DNA from 2 places in the Paenibacillus sp. GCM10027628 genome. Region 2 is predicted to be linked to the other one. Evidence: a T-box and tRNA genes for the amino acid it is inferred to sense, from the RefSeq annotation. Region 2 holds a T-box; the other holds one or more tRNA genes.
The links. The T-box of region 2 lies ahead of ileS (isoleucine--tRNA ligase). A T-box ahead of a tRNA ligase gene usually reads a tRNA of that ligase, here a tRNA-Ile.

Region 1: it encodes a tRNA-Ile, which carries the amino acid that the T-box ahead of ileS (isoleucine--tRNA ligase) is inferred to sense. The anticodon was not compared.

Annotation. Positions count from the first base shown of each region.
Region 1 is NZ_JBHTHA010000036.1:361,804-373,647, forward strand. It holds gene ACFQZT_RS24660 (hypothetical protein) at 1-56, shown strand, start outside; gene ACFQZT_RS24665 (hypothetical protein) at 122-316, opposite strand; gene ACFQZT_RS24670 (hypothetical protein) at 502-717, shown strand; gene ACFQZT_RS24675 (hypothetical protein) at 1,357-1,839, shown strand; tRNA gene ACFQZT_RS24680 (tRNA-Val) at 2,001-2,073, opposite strand; gene ACFQZT_RS24685 (Na+/H+ antiporter NhaC family protein) at 2,118-3,470, opposite strand; gene ACFQZT_RS24690 (hypothetical protein) at 3,703-4,842, shown strand; gene ACFQZT_RS24695 (DUF1906 domain-containing protein) at 4,895-5,632, opposite strand; tRNA gene ACFQZT_RS24700 (tRNA-Ile) at 5,917-5,990, opposite strand; tRNA gene ACFQZT_RS24705 (tRNA-Met) at 6,005-6,081, opposite strand; gene ACFQZT_RS24710 (hypothetical protein) at 6,172-6,336, opposite strand; gene ACFQZT_RS24715 (2'-5' RNA ligase family protein) at 6,485-6,997, shown strand; gene ACFQZT_RS34020 (hypothetical protein) at 7,049-8,791, opposite strand; gene ACFQZT_RS24730 (efflux RND transporter periplasmic adaptor subunit) at 8,804-10,057, opposite strand; gene ACFQZT_RS24735 (efflux RND transporter permease subunit) at 10,118-11,844, opposite strand, start outside.
Region 2 is NZ_JBHTHA010000002.1:16,995-28,838, reverse strand. It holds gene ACFQZT_RS01370 (YggT family protein) at 60-299, shown strand; gene ACFQZT_RS01365 (YlmH family RNA-binding protein) at 302-1,084, shown strand; gene ACFQZT_RS01360 (DivIVA domain-containing protein) at 1,200-1,676, shown strand; T-box leader at 1,772-2,017, shown strand; gene ileS (isoleucine--tRNA ligase) at 2,262-5,030, shown strand; gene ACFQZT_RS01350 (TraR/DksA C4-type zinc finger protein) at 5,091-5,822, opposite strand; gene lspA (signal peptidase II) at 5,972-6,490, shown strand; gene ACFQZT_RS01340 (RluA family pseudouridine synthase) at 6,465-7,421, shown strand; gene ACFQZT_RS01335 (aminotransferase A) at 7,448-8,605, shown strand; gene ACFQZT_RS01330 (N-acetyldiaminopimelate deacetylase) at 8,679-9,803, opposite strand; gene dapD (2,3,4,5-tetrahydropyridine-2,6-dicarboxylate N-acetyltransferase) at 9,825-10,535, opposite strand; gene ACFQZT_RS01320 (MDR family MFS transporter) at 10,722-11,844, opposite strand, start outside.

The DNA of each region.
Region 1 (11,844 bases), on a different contig from region 2:
AGGAATACAATCGAATGTTCGTGGATTGTCTTGCCTCCCTATACAATATTACCTAACCCCTAAAATAAGAAAAGCGCCACCTAACGGATTCTACCGTCTAGGCTGGCGCTTCATCCAATCATCACTTCTTTTTCACTTCTTCAACAAATACATCGCCTGCATCCTTTGAGCTGCCAAGCTCCAGAATCGTGTACTTCTTATCGCCGATCATGATCACATCTTCCACTTCCGGGAGAGGATCTCCCAAATAAACGGTCCCCAAATAAACGTTACTGCTTTTTAATCGCAAATTCCATCTATGTTGCTGCTTAGCCATTTCCTTCGTTCCTCCCATGCTCTAATGATTAACAAGTTACCATAAATCGTTGGAAGATGAAAGTCTAATAAAAAATCTTCAACGAAACTGTCACGAATAGACATATTCTCTCAATTTACACCTCTTCCATTAATTCTCATTTGGTGTTAATTTAATATATACATCAAAGTGAAGGAGATGGAATAATGAGAACAATCTACGATAATTACAGAGGATTCAAAATAAGCAAACTAGAAAATAAATATAATGCCGTTCAGAATGATATCATGTTTAGTCAATGGCGATTAAGCGAAGTATTAGACACCATTGATCATTACATAGAAATTAACTTTCAAAATGAACTTGCTTTCATGTCGCCTTTAATTCAAGAAATATGCCATCCCGAGCGTCAAACGCATTGACTCAGGGAAAAAGTGGACAAGAAACAAGCACGTAGAGAAACTCCGCAGCTTTTTTAGGCTACGGGGTTTTGTTTATTAGTATTGATCATAAACTCTTTTGTTTCATCTTCTGCTCTTTATTTTCGTGCACTCTTCTTTCACGCAATTATTATTTATTTTTAAGGTTGGGTTAATCTGCATTAGCTATTCTAATAACGAACCTTTTTTTCTCCTTCTTTTCATATAGAAAATTAGACTTACAACCTCACACCGTTGTAGGTCTAAATTTCATTTCTAGGGAAACTCCTTTTTAATTCATCACCAACCCCGCCTTTTTTAGCACATTATAAATCTACTGCGCATTTTATATATAGAATTTAAAAAGAATCGAGGTGAGAGGAATGGCTCGTGTCAAAGCTGTTCAGCAGCCTGATTTAATATTGATCAGTTGGACAAGAAACCCTCTGATTCCTGGATCTGCTCGCAGGTTATTGCTGCTCGTGTTATCGGCAGTGCTCAACCTTGTAGGTTTACCTTGGTACCCTGTCAGGGAACAGTGAAAAGCACTGTTCCTTTATTATTTTACAAATAGGATGAGGTTTATAACCGGGGTACTCTGGGGATTCTATAACAAATAAAACTTTGGAAGGACCTATACAAATGATCCAAGAAGAAACAACTCATAAAAATAAATTTATTGCATTAATTTGGTCTATTGCTATGCCGGGTTTAGGCCATCTTTATCTAGGCAACAAAATCATTGGGTTAGCTTTTATGGTTTATAGTGTATTATTCTTGATTCGTGCTAAACTGAATAGTATCATTTTTTACGTCTTTTCAGGGAATTTTAAAAAGGCCAATTTGTTATTTATGGAAAATCCAACATTATTTTTCCCTGCTGCTTACAGCTTCGCAATGTGGCACGCATTTAATTACAGTGTAATCGCACGTAAAGGTAATCCATTAGAGTACAAACTTACTGGATTCTTTTTCGGACTTATAATTGGGGGTGTTCCTGGGTCTAGCCAAAAATTTTTAGGAACATACATCATTACAGGATTAGTAACAGGTATCGTTACCGGAGTTCTATTTCATTTTATAGAAAAGCTAATTATGTTCATCGTAAAAAGGCGACTTCGTTAAAACTTCCTCTATCGTCTCTCTTTTTCTCCCTCCCCTTACTTCATTTCTTGGGATCAAACCTGCAACACTTGAAAGATTCGGATCTACTCCTAAACCTTCAAATCAAACGGACAAAAAGAAAAAGCCCTGATTTACAAGGCTTTTCGCTCTGATAAGATGTATGACCTGTAGTGGGCTCGAACCACTGACCCCCACCCTGTCAAGATGGTGCTCTCCCAGCTGAGCTAACAAGTCGTTTTTGAGGACAATTAGTAATATACCAAGGATCAAGATGAATGTCAACATTTTTTCAACATTTCTTTTTGACTTTGTTTTTGTCCTATCCAAAACGACCATAATAACGTACAAACTGGCAATGCCCAAAGAAAAGGTGCACATATTACATACTGCTCGACCGGTACGCCAACTATGGTTCCACAAACAATAGCTAGCATATTCCAAGGGACCATTGCAGCAAAGATCAAGCTGGAATCCGCGACGACACGAGCGAGATGACTTCGAAGATAACGTTTCTCCCAGAACGGCAACAAGCTTCGTCCCGTCATCATAATGGGCAGCGTTTGCGTACAGGCAACCAGCCCCAGACCAAGCCCAAGTAGCGACGTCCGCACAGTAGCCCCGAAAAGCGTGCTTGACTTATCGCCTAGCAATTTTTGCATATAAGGCTGAAGAACGCGACTCTCTTCAAGTATACCGTTATATGCGCCTGCCAGACCAATCAGAACAATCAATTCTATCATGCTGGATAGTCCCTTAGTATGCAGCGATGCGATTGTAGTGGATTGGTAGCCCAGCCATATGTAATGAAGCCAATCACGAAAGCCTATATGCTGTAGGAGGGTACCTAGGACAATCGCAAATGCTATCGAAAGCAGGAAGCCATATTTTGACTTCAAACGTAGCAATATGGAGCTAAGCAAAATAAGTACGGGCAGCACAAGCCAAGGCGTATAATGATATCCCCGGTCGAATTGCGGCTTAAGAGAAGCGATTTCACTGTAGTGCCAGCTTCCGCTTAAATCTTTGGACAAGAAAAAAACGATCGAGAGAACCAGAGCGCCAACGGTTGTTGGCAGTAGGGATTGGAATTGCGTTTTTACGGATACACCTGCGGAGGCTGCAACTAGTTGATTAGCGCTTGAGAACGGAGATGTTCGATCACCAACAAAGGCTCCGGACACCAATGCACCTGCTGCCAGAGGGAGAGGAATCTGCAGCAGAAGACCAATCCCGACCAAAGGAATGCCAACTGAACTAAGGGTGCCCGTAGAAGTCCCCAACAACATCGAAATTATAGCCGAGAGCAGAAATGAAAAAGTAAGAAAATAACTAGGATTAATGAATGATATTCCCTTATCAATCATGTAAGGAATTGTTCCGCTGGCTGTCCAAGTAGGGATGACCAGGCCTACAAGTGCAAGTATCCAGATTACTTCTTTGGTATGTTTTATCCCAATCCACATATTTCTCGCAATAACCGACCATGCTGTCCCGCTCCGCAAACTAAATGCAATTAATGTAAAAAGACCCAATACAAAGCCGAAAACTAAAGGAACATGCAACAAATATGCGATAGCAAGTCCAATAATTGTAATAGTAACCGTTAAACTTAGCTGGTTTTTCGTTAACATGTCGTTTCCTGACCTCACTTACATGTTTGCTTGATTATTTGACAACATACTTCAGCTATTTTAGCACAAATCTAATTTGATGGGCATGTACCATTTTTCTTTTATTTGCCGTTTCGATATGTCTTTTTTCGGTTCATAATTTAGTCATTTTAAGTAAAAACTTGACTGTGGAGCCTGAATGCAAGGCCTCCATCCATTGCTTCGTAGATACCTTACAGGAGGACGCCTAATTATGTATCGATTCCGAGCACACAGCTTGCTCAGAAAGCTGTTCTTCGTATTTATGCTGCTCCCCCTGCTGACAACCGGTTTGCAAACGGGCAGCGTTGCTGCGAATAGCTCCTTACAATTGAAAGAAGATCCCGCAAGTGCCGTCCCTTTGCGACTTATCGTTAAAGCGACGAACCGGTCCACCTATCAGACTGAAGCCAAGTTTACCGACAAAAAAATGATAAAGGAACTCGAAGCAGGCGTACCCGGAGCTCCGTTCGATGAGCCATTGCTCCCCGATACCACCCTTTCTTTTGAAAAGAATGGGCATACCTGGAACTTTGGGGTTACCGCCAAAGGCGAGGTCGTTGATCTTTCCCGAAAAATCATTCTGCAGGTTCCTCCTCGTATGCAGGAACGGTTGTCCATTCAGGTACAAACGCTAAGATCTAAGCACTATGGGGAATTGCTCCCTTGGGAGCAGGCCAGCAAGGTGCTGCCTAAATACAGCAAATTTACGATCACTGACATCGAGAGCGGTCTTAGCTTTGAGGGTCAGCGCCGCGCGGGCTCCAGTCATGCGGATGTGCAGCCGCTCACGAAGACCGACTCCGCAACGCTCAAAACCATTTATGGCGGCGCCTGGAGCTGGGACCGCAGAGCGGTCCTCGTGAAGTTGAATGGCCGTACGCTGGCCGGTTCTATGCATGGCATGCCGCACGGAGGAGATGGCATTCCCGGAAATGACTTCAACGGTCATTTCTGCATCCATTTCCTCGGGAGCGTCACCCATCGCTCCCGTTCCAGTGATCCGGCGCACCAGGTCATGGTGCACCGGGCCGCCGGCTTGCTGGACGAATACGTCAGCAAGCTCTCGCCTTGGGCGCTGATCGACGTATGGATCACCGCGGCGAATCAAGGTGACCTGCAACTGCTGCAAGTCACCACCGGGCAAGAACAAGCTGTGCATATGCGAACTATGCGCAGATTGTCCAAATTCCCGGAGCTGGATACATCCCAGCTCCTGAAGCTAGACGCCGCGGTAGACGTTTCGGCTACGCCGGAAGACTCGAACGCGACGCGAAAAAGGCGAGTCCTCTTTCACCTTGAAAGAGTCTCGCCAGAGGCGCGCTGGTACATACGCAGCGCAGAAATTCAATGATGAAAGCCTGCTCTCTGGCCAGCGTGTGCATACAACTAGCGAGCAGGCTTTTTTATTCCTCCGGCTGGCCGGACGCTTTACGCAGCTCATTTGCCATACGATGGAATTCGTCACGAGCGGCTGAAGAATTGGTTGCATTATATCCGGCTGCAAGAAATGGAATAAGAATATTGGCGTCTTGAACGGATAGCGGGTAGGTTACCGGTTTCGCTTGCAATTGCCACCAACCTTCATTTCCGTAAGATTCATCAAAGTCCACGCCGATGCCATGAGCCGTCACATCGTTCTCGAATTGGTACAGATTCAAGAAGGTCGACTTGCTGCCTCTGCTCCAGGCATATGTCTGCCAAAATCGAGAACAAGCGCCTGCCGCGCGTACCGCCTCGACAACGTCATAAGAACCGTATACACCGGTAAAATAACCTGGAGTCGCTTCACTCGCAGCTCGGATGTAAGCAAGGACTGCCGGCATTTGCCCTACGGTGGCGTCAAAGTCAACCGCGAAGTAAATGCAACTGCCTGCTGGTTGACCAACCGCATTAGCTACCTGTAAGGCTGTAGCCCCGTCCTCTAGTCCGGCAGTGCGTCCGCCGAGCGCTCGGCTCGCCGTCGTTTCAAAAACGGAGACAATTTGCAAACCCGCCTCCGAAATGGTCTGCGCTTCCGCTTTCGTTAATGCTTTAAATCCGCTCGGAACGAGATATCTGGCAACGAACCTGTAACCATCCTTGAAGAAAGCCGCTGCCGTTTGCGCCGTTAGTGGCGTCGAGCAATCGAATCCTTTGGTCATTTCAAACACCCTTCCCTTCTACTAGTTTCATATAAAATATGCTGGCATAGGGAACAATGCAACTGACGCCTACCTTAATTATGTAAAACTAGGTCGCCCGTTTCAACAAATAACCAAAAAACTCTCAACAAAAATGAGAAAACCTCTATCGAGGCCACTCAATGATGAGCGACCGCGCTTAGAGGTTGGTTTTATCGCCAATAAGAAAGCGGTTTTCGGGAACCGAAAACTTATACTTTCTTATGTGATAAAAAAACTCTTGCATTTGCAAGAGTTTCATCATATGGGCCCAGAGGGACTCGAACCCCCGACCAATCGGTTATGAGCCGACCGCTCTAACCAACTGAGCTATAGGCCCAAATACAAGTGATTTGGTTGCGGGGGCAGGATTTGAACCTGCGGCCTTCGGGTTATGAGCCCGACGAGCTACCGAGCTGCTCCACCCCGCGTCATTGGTTGCCGATTACAGCGACAAAAATAAATATACACCAACCGCGTGTGGAAAGTCAAGCATAATTTTATTGGCACTATTGGAAAAATCAGGTGCTGAAGCGGACGCCAAAGCGACCTTTTTTGGATTTATATACTTCGACTTCTTGCGGGCATTCGTAACCGTAAATCCACCAATCCTCTTCCATTCGCTTTGCCAAACAACCGGCTTGGAATTTGGAATCGTAAAGTTTGGCCCAATAAATCCAATGCATATGTGTTCACTCCGTTTATTTATGATCGATATCCCTATCATAACCAAAAAGGGTTCTGCTTATGAGGCGTTATTTCAATTCCTGCAGTTTTAGAAAAAGCAGGAAAGCGGTATAATAAGAGAACACTCAATCTAAAGGAGGAATCAATATGAACTGCGGAATCGCCATTTTTCCATCCAAGCAAGTTCAAGACGCTGCCAACAGCTACAGAAAACGGTATGATCCTCACTATAATTTCATTCAACCGCATCTGACAATCCGGGAAAAAGAAGAATGGGACGAAATGCAGCTTGCATCCGCAGTGGATCGATTGGAACAAGTAACAAGATCCATTGCTCCTTTCGAGATTGAATTCAATCGGTTCTCTTCCTTCTACCCTGTCAACAATGTCATTTATTTAGCACTCGCGGACACGACAAATATGATAAACCTGCACCAGGCCATTTGCACGGAGGAACTGGTGGAAACGAATAGGACTTTCACATTCAATCCTCATCTCACGATCGGTCAACAGTTAGGTGACGACGAACTGCACGACGTATTATCCAGTCTTAAAACAACCACGGTTGATTACCGATCCCGTGTTGATCGCGTGCATCTACTGTACCAAACTGAAAATGGAGCATGGACCGTTTATCAGACGTTCCTGCTCCGTGGATGAAAAAAAGCCGCAAGAAAAGCTCGATTTTGAGCATTTCTTGCGGCTTTTATCTCATTGCTTAAATGTTGTCAACAGACGTTTTACGGTTTCACCGTTTTCACCGGCAAAAGTCTCGAATACTTTGACGGTCAATGGGAAATCAAGCTGTCCGGAATTAACGTTTAACGTTATCGTATTGGTGCCATTAAACAAGCGACCTTCACCCGATAAAGCCTGTGTTGAACTGCCTACAGGGTCTCCGGTATTGTTGTACAATTCGAACAAGAGCTTAGAATTAAATGAATCGGCAGTTACTTGTTTATCCGATACGATATCCAGATCAAGTTTCAATTTATAGTTATAAGTCATGTTTCCTTGGAATATAGCCGAGATGGACCAATCTTTGATCTTCACATCATAAGGGTACACCTTAAGCACATCGTCTGTTACATCATTTGTCTGAACTGGCACTTTCGCAGTCGCAAGCAGTGACTTATAGGAAGTTTCCCCACTGGCTTGATTGCTGTACAAGTTCATTTTCAGCCCTTCTCCTGTCTCAGATGAAGGTAAAGCATAAGCATAGCTCACAACGTAGGAAGCTTTAGGAACAACACTAATTGCAGTTTTTGCCTGTCTGCTTCCAGCATAAGCAAAACCATCTTTACTAACCAATTCCGTTTGGATCGCAGGGATCGGGATCGGTCTATCGCTGTTGTTAGTCAGCTTGAATTTTGCAACAGCCGTATTGAAGCCGTCATCTTCATTTTTTGTTATATGAAGCTCTTCAAGTGTAACATCTACATTCGACGGCACAAATTTATTCGTAGAATCCAATTTTACCGGAGTTCCCAGCTTGTAGTCCGGAGCAGGAATAACACCTTGAGTTACAGCGCCGGTAGGTAACAGAATATTCACACGACCTACCCTGTACGTATCGTCACCACCCGTGGAGGCGAATTTCTCCGGCGTTACAACATTCAAGCTTGAGAATTCAGTGTCCAGATCACTTGGAATGACAATATGCACATATTTCTTTTCACCAGGTTCCAATGTTACGGCTGCTTCCGCACGATCGCCCGAGTATACTTTGTTCTCTGTCTTGCCGTCGATGCCAAAGCTAGGAACGGTTTGGCGCTCGTTCGTAGGATTCACGGCTTGAATTTGAACAACTGTGGATACTCCTTTTGCCGTAATTTCCTTATGAATATCAATCGGTGCAAAAAGGACCTGTGAATGCAGGGATGGAAGCGTGAAGGCTTCGCCCCATTTCAAAATAGCCGATTGTTTTGTGATGGCGCTGTCGCTACCGTTCCACACCATTCCGGCATCGGCAGCAACTGTCAATAATGTCGTTTCTTTCTTCGGATATACTTCCAAATCCACATCGACAAAGCTGATATCCGTCAGGGCGACATCGTCACTCCGGTCAACCGTAGACATATAGCTCAGCTCTTGTTGGCTTTTGGGCTGAACGGATTTTGGATTTTTCGAACTTGGTTGGAGCGTATATTCCACGCCATCAGCCATGCGGACTCGCAGTTCATAGTCAGGAACCCGGGTAACTTTGTTACCTGTATTTTTTATACGGACGACAGCACCGAGTTTCGTTGTATCAGAATTATGCTCATTTAGGATACTTTTGATTTCAACATCGATTTGATCCTTTAGATTATAGCTGACAATGTTGTTCTGCGCCGCAATTGCTGCGTTCACGGCACTAGATGGCTCAGCTGCCCAGGCCGGGAAAGCTGCTGTTGTAAGAAGCGCGGCGGAAAGTGCGATGGTGGCCAGGGATTTTTTCATAGTCTTGTTCAATTGTTTCTCCTCCTAATTCGATACTTTCACTTTGTCTTGATCTTTAAGTTGATGCTGACCGGAAATGACGAGTGTCTCGCCCTCTTTAACCCCGGAAATAATTTCTTGATTCGTCTCATTAAGGCGGCCCAATTCAACTTTACGCTTTTGAACCGTGTCTCCATTTAAAATGAACACAAATGAATCTCCGCCTTCTCGAACGATACTAAGGCTCGGTACCACTGGAACCACTTGCTCGTCTTCTTTTGTCAATTCGACTTGTGCCTTGGAGCCAGGCTTCAATTTGCCGTCCGGATTCGGAACTTCCATTTCCAGATCGTAAGCATTGGATTGACCATTAATGACATCAGATAAGAATGTGACTTTCGCGTTCGTTTTGTCAATTACCCCTGGTATGTAAAAAGTAAGTTCCGTTTTCCCTCTAACGAGATTAGCTGCTGCATCTGTCAATTGCGATTTAATTTTAACCGGATTGGTTTGTTGGACCTCGCCAACGCGGCCGCCAATTGTAATCGTCTGACCTACTTCAACGGTCAGGTCTGTTAAGACACCGGATGCCGGAGCTTTCACTTCTAAATTACTGAGCGTTCTTTCAATGCTTCGGCTATTTACTTGAGCTGTTTCATATGCGGTCTCGGCTTGAGATAGAGAATTCGTCTCTTGCAATGCTTTAAGTTTTCTACGCGCGCTGTCCAGATCCTTTTTTGTATTATTCAATGACGTTTCGGCTTGATCCAGTTGAGTTTTCGTAACTAGCCCTTGGTCATAATCATTATGTGCCTTATTATAAGCTTTCTCTAAGTCACTCACCGCTGTTTCCAATTTGGATACGCCATCCTTCGCATCTGCGATTCCATTATTAGAGTTTTGCTTTGCGGAGGACAGACCTTCTTGAGCGCCTTTCATATTCACTGCATTCAGATCTTTCTGAATCAGCGTATCCGTTGGATCTAAACGAAAAATGACATCGCCCTTCTCCACTTTCTCTCCACGTTTTTTCAGGATTTCAATGACTTCACCGTTTGCCTTCGATACCACGTCAAGACGGACTGATGATACAACATCTCCAACTTGTTCGATGGGATCTCCGATTTTTTGCTTCTCGATTTTAGCTGTTTTCACGATTTTATCTTGCTGCTGAGCAGCCGGTGTGTTGGTCGGGCTCGCAGCCGGAGCTGCTGAGCAACCAACGGCTATCGCCGCGCTAAGCGCGACGATACCGAATAATTTGACACTGCGTTTGATGGTAAACAACTGACGTTTCATTTTCGATTTCCCCTTTTCCCCTGTTCAACTTAGCGTTTTTGCAGACACATGAACTTACTCTCATTGAGCCGTAGTCACTGATTGCTCCACTTGGTTTACATCCGATTTGCCTTTTCTTTTGAACCAACGGCCTTTTCTTTTCCTAAATAAAATCTCATAAATGATAGGCACAATGACGAGCGTCAACAATGTCGATGTCGTAAGACCGCCAATAACAACTACGGCCAGCCCTTTGGAGATAATCGTTCCCTCGGATAAGCCAAGTGCGAGCGGCATGAGCGCGATAATTGTAGCTCCCGCTGTCATGATGATAGGTCTAAGACGCGTTATTCCAGCTTCAATGAGTGCGTCACGGATCGCATAACCTTGTTCTCTAAGCTGTTGTACCCGGTCTACAAGTACGATTGCATTCGTTACAACGATACCGATCAACATCAGGAACCCGATCAATGAGGTTACATTTACCGATTCGCGGCTTACGATCAGTCCGATTAGTCCTCCAATTGCAGCTAATGGCAGTGAGAATAGAATCGCGAGTGGTGCTCTTGCATTGCCAAATGCGATAACCATGACCATGTAAACGATGAAGATCGAAGCTATGATCGCCATGAACATTTCCATAAAGCTCTTCTGAATATCATCGGATACGCCTTTTACTTCACGAGTCACGCCTGAAGGCAGTTCCAGTTTCGCAAGCTCTTCGGAAAGTTTTTTGCTGACGCCTCCTTTATCCACACTATTAATTTTTGCAGTAACGCTGATGATTTGATCTTGATTTTCACGACTAATGCTATTTGGAGCCTCAATTTGTTTAACTTTAGCTACTTCATTCAATTGTATGGTTTGCCCGGTAGGCGTCTTTATCAGCAATACGGCTAATTTATCCACTGAATTTTTATATTCCGGATTCAGCATCACTTTGGTCGAATAAGTCACGTTATTAAATTTCAGGTCGCCTAGTTTATCTTCGGAAATCCAACTATTGACGGTTTGCAAAATTTGCGCTGCGGATAGACCGTAAAGTCTCGCTTTATTTTGATCAACCGTGATTTCGACCTCGGTTTTGGAATCGCTCAAGGTGTCTTTAATGTCATTAAGCTCAGGGAACCCCTTCAGTTTATCTTTGACCATTTGTGCAGCTACTTTGAGATATAGCAGATCGTCTCCCTTAAGCGAATAGGAAAAATCTCCTCCGGTAGACGTTGGCGGACCTCCTGTAAACAATTGAACATTAACTTCAGACCCGACGGGCAAAAGTTTCAGCATTTCTTCTTTATACAATTTAGCGGCTGCGTCAGCCTCTGTGCCTTGACTAAACTCAAAGAACATCATCGTTCTATAGGCGAATCTGTCACTGCTTTGGTTGTAACCAACAAGAGATTCGATGTACTTGAATGAAGGCTGGCCGGTTTTATCTTTAAACGATTTCAGATGCGCTTCAATTTCTTTCGACTTCTCATTCATCATGTCGAGCGATGTTTCCCTCGGCATTTTGATTTGAATAGCCCCTTGCTTAACGGATTCGCTGGCAGGCATGAAGGAAACCGCTAAATTAGGGACGGTTGTAATAATCGACAAAATGAGGACTAAACCAGCAATCAGCAATGTTTTGATGCGGTTATTTAGGGACCAAATGAGCACCTTTTTGTACCGCAATCCCATTGGGCCTACATGATTCTCATCGTGGTGCGTAACCTTCTTGTTGCTAAGCACCATAAGCTTTGCCAGCATTGGAATAACTGTTAGAGCGACGATTAAGGAAGACATCAAAGCAACGACGAGCGTAA
Region 2 (11,844 bases):
ATCCTGACATAGAGGTGAATGCATACGTGGACTACGTTCACTATTATCTAGGCATTTTGATGGAAATTTATTATTTTATGATTATTGGATATTTGATTCTCTCCTGGTTTCCTAACGCGCGAGAAAGCTTTATCGGGGATCTTCTTGGGAAATTAGTTGAGCCTTATTTACGTCCATTCCGAAAAATTATTCCGAGTGTAGGGTTTATTGATTTTTCGCCAATCGTAGCTCTCATCGCATTGCGCTTTGTGGTGATGGGAATTGTGGCCGTACTTGATTTTATCGTTGGAGTGTTCTAACCTTGCAAAAAGAAATTTATGGTCATTTTCATCCGGATGAACATCATTTTGTCGATAAGGCTTTGGAATGGGTGGAGCGAGCCGCTGAGCAGCATGCCGTGAAGCGGACGGACTTTTTGGATCCAAGACAAGCCTTTATCTTGAACACGTTAGTGAACCGCCATCCGGATGTGCATTGCCGCATGGATGGTGGCTATCCGGCCGCCGAACGCAAAAGAGCGATAATCGCACCGGATTACCGCGCATTAGACGATGAAGACATGGGCATCGCCGTATTGTCCGTATCGTCTGGAGACGGGAAATTTTTGACCTTAGAACATGGAGATTACATGGGCGCCATTCTTGGACTCGGCATGAAGCGAGACAAGGTTGGCGATATTCATGTTATAGAGGGTGGCTGTCACTGTCTCGTAGCCAAAGATGCAGCCGATTACTTGCACTTGAATTTGTCGCAGGTACACCGGGTGCACGTACAAACGGAGCTGTTGCCTTTGGATAAGCTTGAGCTGGCCAAGGTGCAGCTGGAAGAACTTAACTTATCCGTGGCTTCGCTGCGAATGGATGGCATTGTCAGCGATGTTTTCAGACTAAGCAGGGCCAAGGTGCTAATTCCGATCCAAGCTGGGCGCTGCCGCGTCAATTGGAAGTTGGAAGAGGATCCGAGCAAACCGCTCAAAGAAGGGGATATGGTGTCATTGCAAGGATTCGGACGTTTTAAGGTGCTTGAGGTGGAAGGTGTTACCAAAAAAGGGCGGATTCGTGTGAAGATCGGCAAATATGCGTGACAGCGGATAATTTATCCGCGAACGATGCAGGAATTTATTGGTTTCTGTCGAACTGATCATGTACCGGATTGCTTGCGAAGCAAGTTATCTACGAAAACTCTAAGGAGGGGCACGAATGCCATTAACACCGCTTGACATACATAACAAGGAATTTTCCCGCTCTTTCCGCGGTTATGACGAGGATCAAGTCAATGAATTTTTGGACCAGGTGATCAAAGATTACGAGGCGCTGATTCGAGAGAATAAAGATCTGCATAATCAAACAGTAACCTTGCAAGAACGATTGGATCATTTTTCGAATATCGAGGAGACGCTCAGCAAGACGATTATCGTTGCTCAAGAGGCTGCGGATGAGGTGAAAAACAACGCCAAGAAAGAGGCGCAGCTCATCCTGAAAGAGGCAGAGAAGAACGCAGACCGTATCATTAACGAATCGCTGGCTCGTTCCCGTAAGGTTGCTCTCGAGATCGAGGAGCTGAAGAAGCAAGCCTCCATTTACCGCACGCGGTTTCGGACTTTGCTGGAAGCTCAGCTGGAGCTCTTGAATAACGAAGGCTGGCAAAGCATGCAGATGGATCATCAAGCAGAGTAAGTGAGTCTCTAAGTGGTCATGGCGAATTTTATTGGGGGATTGATCTTATTGACTATGCCTAATGAATTCGTTATACTCCTGTTAAATGTATTGAATGCAAAGCGATGATTGGAACGAGTAGGACGTTACCGCAGTGACAGCGAATTAGGGTTTTGGTGTGAGCCTAATCTCTGCAGCGTGCCGAATATCCCCCAGGAGCGTCTCTTGAAATGAGTAGAGAGAATCGGGTCATGCCGTTATCCATGGACGAGTGAGAGAGTTTTATGGATGCACGCCTCATGGCTTGCTTCATCAGCTTTTTAACGAGGGTGGTACCGCGAGATGAGCTTCTCGTCCCTTTTGGGATGAGAGGTTTTTTTGTATTATAGGTTGTTAAAAAAGTCCACTTTGATAACGAAGCATTTCTAGAAGGTTACTCGACATCGAATCTTGAACGAATCTGGGAAGTCCGGTACTCACGTAGCAAATCACTACGCTCCGTTCCTCCTTCTCCAGATATCGTCCAACCTTCTCGGTTCTGAAAGCGAACTTTTTTAGCTCTTATTTTATTAATTTAGTTGAATGGCAGGAATGGAGTGGTTGAACATGGATTATGGAAAAACATTGAATTTATTGCAAACCGAGTTCCCAATGAGAGGTAATTTGCCGCAAGCGGAACCGAAAATTCAAGAACGCTGGGAAGCGGAGGATATCTACGCTAAAGTACAAGAGAGCCGTAAAGGCCGCGAAAAATTCATTTTGCATGACGGGCCTCCGTACGCGAATGGCGATATTCATATCGGACATGCTCTGAACAAGGTATTGAAAGACATCATCGTTCGCTTCAAAACCCTTCAAGGTTATGATGCGCCTTATGTTCCGGGCTGGGACACACACGGCTTGCCGATTGAGCAGGCCATCACCAATGGCGGTAAAGTGGACCGCAAAAAAATGTCCGTCCACGAGTTCCGCAAATATTGCGAAGAATATGCGCTTCAATGGGTGGAGAAACAGAAGAGCCAATTTAAACGACTAGGTATTCGCGGCGACTGGAAGAACCCGTACATTACCCTGCAAGCTGAGTATGAAGCGCAGCAAATCCGCGTTTTCGGTCAGATGGTGCATAAAGGCTATATCTACAAGGGCTTGAAGCCAGTTTATTGGTCTCCGTCTTCCGAAAGTGCGCTTGCCGAAGCGGAAATCGAATATAGAGAAAAGACATCATCCTCCATCTATGTGGCTTTCCCTGTAAAAGACGGCAAAGGCAAACTGCCGCAGGATGCTGCTATTGTGATCTGGACAACCACACCTTGGACTTTACCGGCGAACTTAGGGATTTCTTTGCACCCAGAATTCGATTATGCGGTTGTACAAGCTGACGGTAAAAAATATGTGCTGGCACAAGGCTTGGTAGAAGCTGCTGCCAAAGAAATTGGCTGGACGGATTACAATGTATTGTCCACAGTGAAGGGCAGTGAGCTGGAATACGCGACTTGTCAGCATCCTTTCTACGATCGGGAATCACTGGTCATGGTTGGCGAGCATGTCACGCTGGAAGCGGGTACGGGCTGCGTACACACGGCTCCGGGCCATGGAGAGGACGACTTCGCGATTGGTCAGCGCTACAATATCGGCGTGCTTTGTCCGGTTGATGATCAAGGTCATTTTACGGCAGAAGCGCCAGGATTCGAAGGTCTGTTCTATGAAAAAGGCGGCAAACTCGTCATTGAGAAGCTGCAGGAAGTCGGACTGCTGCTTAAAGCAGGGGAAATCCAGCATCAATATGCCCATGATTGGCGTACGAAAAAGCCTGTTATTTATCGGGCGACGGAACAGTGGTTTGCTTCCATCGATAAATTTAGAAACGAGATGCTTGAAGAAATCAAAAAAGTGAATTGGACGCCGACATGGGGCGAAGTTCGCTTGCACAACATGATCGCCGAGCGTGGCGACTGGTGTATTTCGAGACAACGCGCTTGGGGCGTTCCGATTCCGATCTTCTACTGCCGCAGTTGTAATGAACCGCTGGTGAACGAGCAAACAATCGAACATGTGGCGCAATTGTTTGCCAAAGAAGGATCGAATGCTTGGTTTATCAAGGATGAAAAGGAATTGCTGCCTCACGGAACATCGTGCGCAAAGTGTGGTCATGGCGATTTCCGCAAAGAAACGGATATCATGGACGTCTGGTTCGATTCCGGTTCAAGTCATGCAGCGGTTCTTGAAGCACGTCCGGAACTGCAATGGCCGGCTGATCTGTATTTGGAAGGTTCCGACCAATACCGCGGATGGTTTAATTCTTCCTTGATTACCGGTGTCGCTGTAAGAGGCCAATCACCTTATAAAGGCATTCTTAGTCATGGCTTTACGCTTGACGGGGAAGGACGTAAAATGTCCAAATCGATCGGCAACACGATTGACCCGACGCAAGTGGCCGGCAAGCTTGGCGCCGATATCCTCCGTTTATGGGTATCTTCTGTCGATTATCAATCGGATCACCGGATTTCGGATAACATTTTGAATCAAACAACCGAAGTATATCGCAAAATTCGTAACACGCTGCGTTTCCTGCTCGGTAACTTGAGCCATTTTGATCCGGCCACAGATCGCGTTGCTCCGGAAAGCTTATCAGAGCTAGACCGTTATGCATTGATCCGTCTGAATCGGATGATTGAAAAAGTCGTGAAAGCCTATGAAAATTATGAGTTCCATGTAGTTTATCAAATGATCCACCATTTCTGCGCTGTAGAAATGAGCTCTTTCTATCTGGATGTTATCAAGGATCGTCTATACGCGGGCGCTCCGAATGATGCAGCGCGCAAAGCCTCACAAACGGTATTGTACGAGGCGCTCACGGCGATCACGAAATTGATTTCTCCGATTCTGGCTTTTACCGCTGATGAAGTATGGAAGTACATTCCGGGAGTAGAACAGAACAGTGTGCAGATTGCAGAATTGCCTGAAGAGCAGACGAATCTTTACAATGAGGAACTGGAAAAGAAGTGGGACAGTTTCTTGGATGTTAGAGATGAAGTGCTGAAGGCGCTGGAAGAAGCAAGGAAAGAGAAAGTGATCGGAAACTCTCTTGGAGCTGCTGTTCACCTTTATCCGAATGAGCGTGTCTACGGCTTGTTGAACCAATTCGAACAATTGGATCAATTGTTCATTGTATCGGCAGTTGAGGTGCATGAGCCGGGCACGGCAGTGCCGGAAGGCGCTTATCAGTCGAAGGATACAGCGATTGTAATTGCTGTGGCTGAAGGCGAGAAGTGCGAGCGCTGCTGGATAGTGACGCCAGAGGTTGGGCACAGTAAAGAGCATCCAACGCTTTGCGTCCGATGCAATGATGTCGTAACGGCTCATTATCAAGAGTAGTCCAACGGGTACAAACGAGCTTTCGTCAAATGAGCGAAGCTCGTTTGTCCTGTTGTAAATTTAATCGCGATCGTAAGAGTCTTCAGGCTCGAGCAAGGGATCGCCTTCGCCATTGTGCAAGTAATCGCGGTATGCCTTGCTTCGAACGATTGTCACGTGATCGCCATACATGTCGGTTGCGACGAAGCTTTCAAATGATTCAACGAAGCCTTCATGCTCGTCGGCTTCAATGTACATTTCATTATAGTCTCCGACGTTCGGGTCTTCCGCAAACGCGGGACTATTGGAAGTTCCCCAGCTTTCGACGATTTGCCATGCATCTTCACCGTCGAATTCGGTTTCGTCATTGCGCTCGTCAAAGCTTGTTCGACCAAACGGCGGATAGAGTACTCGCTCTTCAACTGGACGGCGTTCGGACTCTTCCGGATCAGGCACATGCTCAAGACAGTAGAGTGTGGTTGGTATGGCTTGCAGTCGCTCAAAAGGTATGGGGCTTTTGCAAAATACGCAAACGCCGTAATCGCCTCGGTCCATATGAGCCAACGCTTCATTCACTTGACGAAGATGAAATTCAGCATGCTCATTTAAAGAAATATCTTTTTCTCGCTCATAGATTTCTGAAGCAATGTCGCCGGGATGGTTGTCATACATCGAAAGCTCGCCGGTGCTGTCTATAAATGAACGGGACAAGCCAAAATTGTCATTTGAATCAAAATGACGTTCAAGATCAAGCTTTTCCTCCAATAGCTGCAGATTTAATTCTCTTAGTTGCTGCTCGGTCAAATGGGTCATCATCGGCACAGCTCCCTTCTTGCGGAATGTTCCATACCGTTATAGTGCCGAGCGGAAGCTTTTTTTAGTGAGGTAATTCCTTGAATATAAGGGACTAGTTAGTGCTGATGAAGATCGTTTTTTTCGGAAAACTTTTAGGAGGAAATAACGTGAAGTATTACTTGTATGCGTTAATTGTATTCTTGCTTGATCAAGCCACCAAATGGATGATTGTGAAACGTATTCCCATCGGTGAAGAACGTTCCATACTCGGTGAGTTTTTCGTTATCACCTCGCATCGCAACCGCGGCGCGGCCTTCGGCATTTTACAAAATCAAAGATGGTTTTTCATTATCATCACACTGGTCGTTGTAATCGGTATCCTTTGGTACATACGTCGCACCATCCGTGAAGGCAAAGTATTGCTGTCATTCGCGCTTAGTTTGCTTTTAGGCGGTGCGCTAGGCAACTTTTTGGATCGGGCGCTGTTCGGGGAAGTCGTTGACTTCTTGCAATTTACGTTCGATTTCACCTTGTTCGGCAAAGCGATTTATTACATTTATCCGATTTTCAATGTAGCTGATTCGGCCATTGTAATTGGGGTTATCCTGATTTTCTTAGAATCGCTGCTCGTTTGGAGAAAAGAGAAAAAAGGAGCAACACATGAACACAAACCAGACCTCTCCTGAATCAGCGCTCAGTGAAGCTGTGGAATGGACGGTTGAACGGCAGTATGCAAGTGAGCGTATCGATAAATTTATTACAGAAGCCTTAGAGGAAGATGTATCCCGAACACAAGTGCAGCAATGGGTGAAAGACGGTCATGTGAAGGTTAACGGAAAAGCTATTAAGCCGAATTACAAACTCTCGGAAAATGATGTAATCGCTTTGAACATTCCGGAACCAACGGGAGTGGAACTTAAAGCGGAGGACATTCCCTTGAACGTTGTGTTTGAAGATTCGGATGTAATCGTCGTCAATAAACCCAGAGGACTTGTCGTACATCCGGCCCCAGGCCATAATTCAGGTACATTGGTGAATGCGCTGATGTATCATTGTAAAGATTTATCCGGTATTAACGGCGAGCTTCGTCCCGGTATTGTGCATCGAATCGATAAAGACACTTCCGGCTTGATTATGGCAGCGAAGAACGATAAGGCACATGCGAGTTTGGCCGATCAGCTAAAAGCACATACCGTACACCGCAAATATGTAGCCATCGTTCATGGTACGATCCAGCATGAGCATGGGACGATTGATGCGCCAATCGGCAGAGATACGCAGGACCGCAAGATGTATACGGTAACCGATCGCAATAGCAAACACGCAGTAACTCATTTTGTTGTGTTGGAGCGTTTCGCCGATTGCACATTGGTGGAGTTGAAGCTCGAAACCGGTCGGACCCATCAAATCAGAGTCCATATGAAATTCATTGGTCATCCGCTTGTCGGGGATCCGATGTACGGTAGAAGCAAAGGCATCACGATGGAAACAAGCGGGCAAGCCCTGCATGCTGCGGCTCTCGGCTTCGTTCATCCGAGAACGGGGGAAACGCTGCAGTTTGAAGCGCCGCTTCCTGCGGATATGGAGCATCTCCTCCATATTTTAAGGACATCGTAGCATTCATCCATGGGGGAGTGAATCGGATGGAACATCTTATTAATCCACAAGTGAAAGAGATCCAGATCTCAGGCATACGCAAAATATCCAACCTTGTAAGCACCATACCGGGTGCATTGACATTAACGATAGGCCAGCCCGATTTTCCAACGCCGCGGCATATTATCGAAGCGGGACAACGGGCTTTGGAACAAAATAAAACGGTCTATACACCAAATCCCGGCTTGCTTGAGCTTCGTGAAGCAGCATCAGGCTTCGTTCGTAATAAATACGGTCAGCAATACCGCGCAGCGGATGAAATTATTGTAACGGTTGGCGCAAGTGAAGCTGTGGATATTACGCTGCGTACGATTCTGACACCAGGAGCTGAAGTGATTATTCCAGCGCCGATCTATCCTGGCTACGAGCCCTTGATCCGGCTAGCAGGCGGAGTGCCGGTTTATGTCGATACGAGAACGAACGGGTTGAAATTAACGGCGGATTTGTTAGAACCATATTTAACGGCTAACACTCGTTGCGTCATTCTATGCTACCCTTCCAATCCGACAGGACAAGTGTTAACGGAACAAGAACTGTCCGATCTGGCTCGCTTGTTGGAAGATCGGGACGTGTTTGTTTTATCCGATGAAATCTATAGCGAGCTCGTTTATGGAGAGAACCATCGATCCATCGGGACCATCGGCAAGCTGCGAGAGAAAACAATCGTGATTAATGGCTTGTCCAAATCGCACGCGATGACCGGTTGGCGTATTGGCTTTACGTTTGCACCCGCCTACTTGACGGAGCATATGGTGAAAGTTCACCAATATAACGTGACTTGTGCCAGTTCTGTAAGTCAATATGCCGCAGTGGAAGCATTGACGAACGGGGTGGACGATGCACTGCCTATGCGGAAAAGCTATGAAACTCGCAGAGATTATGTTTATGATCGATTGCTGACCATGGGCTTCGAGCTGGAGAAGCCAAACGGAGCGTTTTATTTGTTCCCCTCAATCGCCCGATTTGGCCTAAAATCGCAGGAGTTTGCGATGAGGCTGCTGCAAGAGGAGCACGTCGCTGTAGTTCCTGGCGATGCCTTCACCTCATATGGGGAAGGCTATATCCGTATTTCTTACGCATATTCGCAGGAAGTGCTTGAGCAATCTCTGGATCGTGTTGAGCGATTTATTAGTAAACTTTCTTGATCTGCACGAAGTTCCTGGAACTTTTATCAAAAAAACCTCCGAATTCACAAAGATTCGGAGGTTTTATTGTTTTCTATAAACTGGACTGATAACGCAGATAAGCGGTGATCGTCTCAATAGCGACGTCAATCGCACGCTCATCCGGCTCGAGCTTGGCATTGTGCAGTCCATGCGGCGTATCAACGCCCAGCCAGAACATAAAGCCTGGGATTTGCTCCAAGAAGTAGCCGAAATCTTCGCCGGTCATTGCTTCCGTGCATTCAACGAGCTGAATGTGATCATTGGTGCGGAGCCAGTCCATGAAGTCCTCGGTTAATGCAGGATCATTATAAACCTGGCGATAGTTCGAACCATAGTCGATGGAGACTTTGCAACCGAAGGAGCTTTCGATTCCGGAAGCAACGGCTTCAATGCGTTTCTTAATATTAGCCATGGAATCGGCGGAAAGGGTACGGATCGTACCTTCCAAGCGCGCTTTTTCAGCGATGATGTTCTGCTTCGTTCCTGCTTCCATTTTACCGATCGTAATGACGGCCGAATCCAGCGGATTCACGTTGCGGGACACGATCGTGTGCAATTGTCCGACCATTTGTGAGCCCGCTACGATCATATCGTTCGCTTGGTGCGGGTAAGCGGCATGACCGCCTTTGCCGAGAAGATCGATGAAAAGCTCTGATGTATTTGCAAACAAAATACCTGGCCTTGTGGCAATTGTGCCAACCGGATACTCCGGAGCAATGTGCAGCGCCATGATCTGATCGGGCTTCCAATCTTGCAGCTCTTCAGCGGCTAGCATGGGCAGTGCGCCTCCAGGGCCTTCTTCAGCCGGTTGAAAGAGTACGACCAGATCATCTTTCATCGGCTTATTGGCAAAGTGGGTGACAACCCCCATGCCAATCGACATATGCAGATCATGGCCGCAAGCGTGCATAAAGCCCGGATGCTGGGAAGGGAACGGAAGCGTCGTCTCTTCCGTAATGGGCAGCCCGTCCATATCCGCGCGATAGCCGTAACGCTTCGTCGGGTTCGTACCCGCAATATACACCAGAATGCCTGTCCGCCAAGTGCGGATCGTCATTCTGTCTTGCGGCAGCCGGGCCAGTGTGTCCAAGAGCAGCTGCTGCGTCTTGAATTCCAGAAAGCCGGGCTCAGGTATTTGGTGAAGCTGACGGCGCAGCTCTATGAAAGGGCTAGCCATATGGAATCCCTCCCAAACACCTTACAGGGTGCGAAGATCTTGTAAAATTTCGGTTTTGGACTTCGTTTTATCGTCCACTTTTTTAATGACCCGAGCAGGTGCTCCGGCTACGACTGTATATTCTTCGACATCCTGAGTAACGATGGCACCGGCAGCGACAACGGATCCTTTTCCGATACGAACGCCTTCCAAAATAACAGCATTAGCGCCGACGAGTACATCATCTTCAATCACACAAGGTTGTGCGGAAGGGGGCTCGATAACGCCGGCAACGACAGCGCCTGCGCCGATGTGGCACATTTTGCCTACTTGTGCGCGGCCGCCAAGAACTGCGTTCATGTCGATCATCGTGCCGTCGCCGACCGATGCGCCGATGTTAATGAGAGCGCCCATCATAATGACGGCGTTGTCTCCGATATGTACTTTGTCGCGAATAACCGCGCCTGGCTCAATGCGGGCATTGATTGGCTTCAGGTCCAGCATCGGGATTGCAGAGTTACGACGATCTGCTTCAACGACGAAATCTTGAACAAGCGCTTTGTTAGCTTCCAGAATAGGCTGAATAACGCTCCATTCGCCGAATACAACGCCGCTTCCGCCGGAAATGAAGGATTGGCTGCCTTCGCCGAAGTCGATCGCCTCGAGGTTTCCTTTTACATATACTTTAACAGGAGTCTTTTTTTTGCTCTCTTTGATAAACTGAATAATTTCTAGGGTATTCATTTCACTCATGGTTCCATCTCCTTAAAATTTAGATTGACTCTCCTATATTATCAGAAAGGCGGCGTTTCAGCCAATCGGTTTCACCGAGAAGTTGACTTTTTTTGTCGAAATGGCTGAGAAAGGGAGATTACTTCCGGTAAAAAGGGACCGCTAACGAGTCAACAAAACTCATTAGTCAGTCCCTGCATAACGTGCCTAGCTGTACGATTCTGCGGCCTGTTGTTTCGTATTTCCCTTAGCTTCTCCAAGCTTATCATTGGTTAACATGAAGATGAAAACGAGCAGAAGTCCGGTAGGTACAAGCGCCCAAGTAAAGGCGTGAGTGATTGAACTGGAGAGAATTGCAGTGATTTTATCCAAGACTGGCGTTGGAATCTGGGCTCTGGTATCCGGAGCAAGCAACGCTCGAGGGTCATTGGATCCTCCGGCGGGGAGTTGATCGGTTCCTCCGAGGGTATCCGCCATTTTGTGGGTAAAATTGTTGCGCTGGATCATGCCGTACACGGTGATGCCGATCGTCATGCCAAGCTCCCTGACGAATGAGATCGTCGAGTTAGCGGAGCCTCTTTGCATAGGGCTGAGATTGTGAATGGCCGCCATGCTGAGCACAGAGAACGAGGCGCCGGTGCCGAGACCTGCAAGCACCATATAGATGGTAACCAGCCATCGAGGGGTCGTGGTCGTCAATGTGCCAAGCAATACGATGCCGGTCAGGAAAATGAGGCCAAAGATAAGCATGACATTGCGATAGCCGATTTTCGAAGAAAGTATAGCGCCAACCTGGCTGGATACCACGACGCCGAGCATCATGGGAAGTAAAATAAGGCCCGAATTTGTCGCGCTTCCCCCGATTACACCCTGCACATAGATCGGGATATACACCGTCGAAACGATAAATGCAATCCCATAACATAAACCTATCAACGTACTGCCGCCAAAAAGCCGCTCACGGAACATGGAGAAGGAAATGATGGGTTCTTCAGCTCTTGTCTCTGTCCAAAGAAAAATAATCAGTAAAGCAAGGAAGCCGCCAAATAAGCTGAGTATGGGCGCGGAGTCCCAGGCATATTTATTGCCGCCGAGCTCCAATCCGAACATGAGGCAGACAACAGCCCCGACCAGCGTAATTGCGCCGACCCAGTCGATTTTCTGCTTAGCATGGACAGGCGATTCTTTGTAATGAATGGCAATGAAGATGAGCGAAAGGATACCGATCGGGAGATTAATGTAGAATATCCATCGCCATTCGATGTAATCCGTAATATAGGAACCTAGCAAGGGTCCGAAAATACTGGACAATCCGAATGTCGCTCCGAAC